DNA from 2 places in the Acidovorax radicis genome. Region 2 is predicted to be linked to the other one. Evidence: predicted binding sites of a transcription regulator. Region 2 holds the regulator's gene; the other holds the start of a gene.

Region 1 (2,392 bases), 2.2 Mb from region 2:
AGCCCAGTTGTTGGAGCTGCTGGAGCAGAACACCCGGCTGACCGCGCAGACCCGTGAACTGGCGGCACGTCTGGAGGCGTTGACCGTTGAGATTCATCAGCGTTTTGTGGCGCCTGCCGGGCAGGCCTGAGACGCCTGGAATCTTCCGCCGCTCGTTGCTGTCATTGCGTATGCACACTCCAACAAAGCCGTCGCTTGTTGTGCGCACCCGATGGCCTGATTGTTTTATCCGCCCGTGCGCCGATCACCACAGGAAATCGCCATGAACCTGCCCCTTCCTTTCTCACCTGCACCAGCGCCTGCACAGGCGGCCTTGCCATTGGCGCCCGCCGTGAACCTGGCGGTGGATATCAAGGCGCTTTACCACCGCGTGCGCGCGGTGTGCCCACCTGGTCAGTGGGTGACCGCGTTTCACTTGGGGAACGAACACACGCTGATGGCGTCCGGCATGGAGGCCACATCGCCGTCCATCATGCTGACCCTCGCGCTAGGGCGCTTGAAGACGGCGCGTGACTTTTTTCGCAGTGACCTGCCCACGCCACTGGAGTTGGAAACAGCAATTGCCGAGGTGGAGGATGAAGTGTATGCCGCACATGTGCGCCATCGCCTTTGGGTGCCTCAAGGGGCGCTGGTGGTGCCTTACGCAGCAGATCCGGCACTGCATGACTTGGCCACTTTGGCAGGCGTCGCCGCCGGGGCGCAGCGGTTGTTGACAATAGATGCGGTGGAGCGCCTGTTCAACCGCCTGACAGCCGTCTCGCAAGGGAGGCCCGCTGCGCATGAAGGACTGCCAGCCAGCGCAGCTTTTGCCGCTGCCTTGCTGGTGCTGCGCGAGCTGATGCACCATATGCCGTTCAAAACGCTCGTGCTGTTACCACCAGCCGATGTAGCGACTCATTTCGAATGAAAATGGGTATTTGCGCAATAGCCATAAGCGCTAGCAGCTATAAATTAAATAGCAATATGGCACAAGGCAGGCGCGCTTTTGCGCGTTGAATACGTGGCCCGCGTGTCAGGCAAAGGTGTCCACGTTGTTGCCAAGGCCTGGCGTTTTACCGCTGGTCGACGGTGTTTTAGTGTCAGATTTTTTGGCGTCTTGCGCCTGTTGCAGCTTGTCGGCCTGGTCTTGCTGGTTTTGGCGCTGAATGGCCGCAATCTGCTGCTGCACCATCTGGATCTGGGCCTGCAGCAGTTTGACCTTCTCCTGCTTGGCCTTGGCATCCATGTCTTGTGAGGCCACACCGCGCAGTTCCTCGGTCAGCTCGCGCAGCTGCTTTTGGAGTTTGGCAACGTCATTGCCGCCGCGGGCGCCCGAGGTGGCGCCAGAAGAAGAGGTGGCAATGGAGATCTGCATACCTTGTTATCGACAGGTGGGTGGAAACCTTAAGCGGTGTGGTGGGCGCAGCCCGTGGAGCCGGGCTCGCACCCGCACGCATGGGGCGCTGAAAACGCCAGCGCTCTCGGCGCCAGCGGCCTGCTTATTTGCCTGCTGCCTTGGCGGCGCCTGCCTTCTGGGTCTTGTTGTAGACCTCCATCACGGTGGCGAAGTCGCGATCAAAGTTGATGGGCAAGAAGGTGTCGTTGCCTGGCAGCAACTGGCGCAGTTTGGGTGAGAAGTTGTAGGCGTAAGAACACTTTTTCACGCGGGCCTGCAGGTCGGGCGATACGTCTTTGCCCAGCGTCCATGTCTCGGTCATGAATGGGGGGCTCTCCCACAGGGTGCGGATGCTGGAGCCTTTCACTTCGCCCTTGACCACCATGCGCTGGTAAAGATCGCTGGCCACGGCGGCTGCAGGGTAGAACCCATGCATCACACCCGTGACAGAACGCTCATGGCCCTTGGAGAACACCACTTCATAGTTTTGATCGGGCACCAGGCCAATGGCTGGGAACAACGCACGGGGCGCCAGGTTGCCCGAGTTGGACGTCGGTGTGGTGTGTGCGATCTTCGCGCCTACGAGGTCCTTGGGTTGTTTGTAAGGGCTGTCGACACGCGTGATCAGGATCAGCTTGTAGGAGTTGCGCACGCCGCTGGCCTTGTTGCCGGGCACGCCAAACGGGGCGGGCTGGCCGGCTGCCACCAACTGGGGCACCAGCCCCGGGTTCACCTGGGCCAACTGCACCTTGCCGGCGATGAGGTCGCCAATCAGTTCTTTTTCACCCAGGGTGTCGATGTTGGTGCTGCGCTCCAGCGATTCGCCCTGCTGGTTCTGCAGATCGATGTTGCCGCAACGTGCGAGGTGGTTGAAATAGTCACCCCACACCAGCATCGTTTCGCTCTTGTCGTAGGTTTTTGGCATGGCAACCACCAGCTTTTCGCGAGGGCCGCCAAAGCTGGGGGCGGGAGCCGGTGCTGGTGCGGCAGCGCGCGCCGTTGCGCGGTTGTGGGTCG
Region 2 (2,392 bases):
GCAGTGGCAAGCCAGGGCAATACAGGCAATGGTCTGGAGACGCTATGGCAGATATGCGCGAGCTTGCAGCGGCTTGGCTACCCGGTGGTTGTGCTTGATGGCACTGCGCAAGAGACCGAAGAAAGCCCGGGGCTCTTCCATCTCATGCAACAGACCCCGTGGGACGAGGGCGCACACCTGAACACAGGGGCCGCCGCATCGTCTCTGGCCGTGATTCCCGCAGCCCGCGGCCTCCAGTACCTCAGCCGAAACGCGGGCCGCGCTCATGCATCCCCGCTCGAAGGCCTGCTGCCCTGCTTTCGAACCTATGGGCTCGTGGTGTTGCATGCGCCAGCCGCCACGTTGGGGCCATTGTTGACGCACACGGCAACCATCCCGTTGGTGGTGATGGGCCGAGGCTCTGCGGGTGTCTTGACCAGCTACAAGAGCCTCAAGCAGATAGCGCTTCACACTGGTTTGCCTTGCATGGTGGCCGCGCTGCTTCAGGGGAACACAGCGTCGGAGCGCCGCAGGGCGCAGTTTGGGTTGCAAACCCTGCAGTCGTGTGCGGAGCGGCATTTGGGAGCCCCCGTGCGCACCACGACGATCGCAACCCAGAATCCCCAGGATCTGCAGCGCCTGGCCTTGCAACTCCTGGAGAATGCGGGCACGATGGACGAGGCGCTGACTGCGCCACCGCCCAGCAACATGACAGGAACACCTGCCCATTTTGTCCGGAGCCACTGATCTGATGTACACCGCCAAAGGCCAGCTTGATCGCGATGCCATGATTCGCCAGCACCTCCCGCTGGTCAGAAGAATTGCGCACCACATGATCGCCAAGCTGCCTCCCAATGTTGAGCTGGATGACCTGATCCAGGTAGGCATGATGGGCTTGGCAGAAGCGCTTTCGCGCTATGAAGCCGCGCAAGGCGTGCAGTTTGAGACCTTTGCCACCCAGCGCATCCGGGGCGCCATGCTGGACGAGCTGCGCGAAGGCGACTGGATGTCGCGCAGCTCCCGCAAAAGCCAGAAGGACATTGAGCAGGCCGTCAACCGACTGGAACAAAAGCTCGGGAGAAGCGCCCTGGAGTCAGAGATCGCCGCTGAAATGGGGATGACCCTGGTGGACTACCAGTCGCTGCTGGGCAAGGTTCGCGGTACCCAACTGGTGTATCTTGAGGACATGACGCGGGGCAATGAAGACGATGATGGTTTTCTGGACCGCCATGTGGCCGATAGCGATGCAGACCCGGTGGAGTTACTGCGGGACCATCGCCTCAAAGCGTCGTTAGTCAATGCCATCAAGGGCCTGCCGGAGCGCGAGCAGTACATCATGGGTATGTACTACGAACATGACATGAATCTCAAAGAGATCGCAGCGGTGCTGGGTGTCACAGAATCCAGGGTGTGCCAACTGCATAGCCAGTCCATCGCTCGCCTGCGCGCCAAGATGCGGGCGCATTGAGCGCTTACAGCACACATCACCAGCCCGCCCCCCTTTTTTCTTTTCATGCGCTCAGCACGTTGGGGCGACTGAACGCGCAGCACCCCGGCTATCAGCCCGCCGAGCGATAGATACGGGCGACACCGGGTTTGGCGGCACGCGCACCCAGACCATTGCTGTAAGTAGATGCCGGGTCTGCCGGAGGTAGCAATCCCGCGACTTGGCGGTCTGTTGTCACGGAAAGGCGGGCGAGACTCTCACGGTGCACCACCAGCATCGCGCCGACAGCATCCAACCGCTTTTGTATCGACGACGGCAGGGGCATGCCGCGTGTCGCAGACTGCTCCAGCACGCGAGCAAACTGCGCCGCAGCATCGCGCAGCGCCGTACTGTTTTTTTCCAGGGAGGAGGGGTCTGCCGCGAGAAGCGCAGCAGAAACTTTTTCGATCAGCTGCTCAACAGCTGTGAGGGATTCTTCCAGCAACATGGCCCATTGTGCGACGGATCATGTCAGCTGCAAAGACATATCAACTGAACAACTGAAATCAACCCCGCGAACGGGACAGAATCTCCTGCGCATTGGACAGCATCCGATCAGCGACCGCTTCTGCGTCCACAGAAAATTCGCCCTTCTCAATAGCCGTGCGAACCGACTTGACTTTGCTGGCATCAAAATCGCCTGTAGTGCGGCTGGATGGGCTGAGTGCTCGTGCAGCCATAGAGACCGTGACCGGCACACCGGCGGCTGACTTCGCCACAGCATCTTTGGCAGCCCCTTCAGCAGCAACCGCAGGGCTTTTGGCTTGCTTGGCAAGCCCTGCCTGCGCCAACGCGCCCGGGAGTTCCGGTTTTTGACCAATCTTCATCGCTCTCTCCACCACCCCGTTCGATGTGGGGCACAGTAGCAATGTTTTCGACTCATTTCGCCGGGACTTTAGCCATTTATTGCCTTGACATCCTTAAAGT

What was found. The regulator FliA, encoded in region 2, starts transcription of late flagellar genes. The targets are predictions, from matches to a motif close to CTAAAGTTTNNNNNNNNNNNGCCGNTA.
Region 1: a site for FliA is predicted at 1,362-1,388, ahead of KI609_RS10050 (FlxA-like family protein). Genes of this name have one in related genera too.

The regions. Positions count from the first base shown of each region.
Region 1 is NZ_CP075184.1:2,202,809-2,205,200, forward strand. It holds gene KI609_RS10040 (DUF1003 domain-containing protein) at 1-130, shown strand, start outside; gene KI609_RS10045 (hypothetical protein) at 263-907, shown strand; gene KI609_RS10050 (FlxA-like family protein) at 1,013-1,354, opposite strand; gene KI609_RS10055 (PhnD/SsuA/transferrin family substrate-binding protein) at 1,479-2,392, opposite strand, start outside.
Region 2 is NZ_CP075184.1:4,391,468-4,393,859, forward strand. It holds gene KI609_RS20090 (hypothetical protein) at 1-726, shown strand, start outside; gene KI609_RS20095 (RNA polymerase sigma factor FliA) at 731-1,447, shown strand; gene KI609_RS20100 (hypothetical protein) at 1,539-1,913, opposite strand; gene flgM (flagellar biosynthesis anti-sigma factor FlgM) at 1,972-2,292, opposite strand; gene flgA (flagellar basal body P-ring formation chaperone FlgA) at 2,386-2,392, opposite strand, start outside.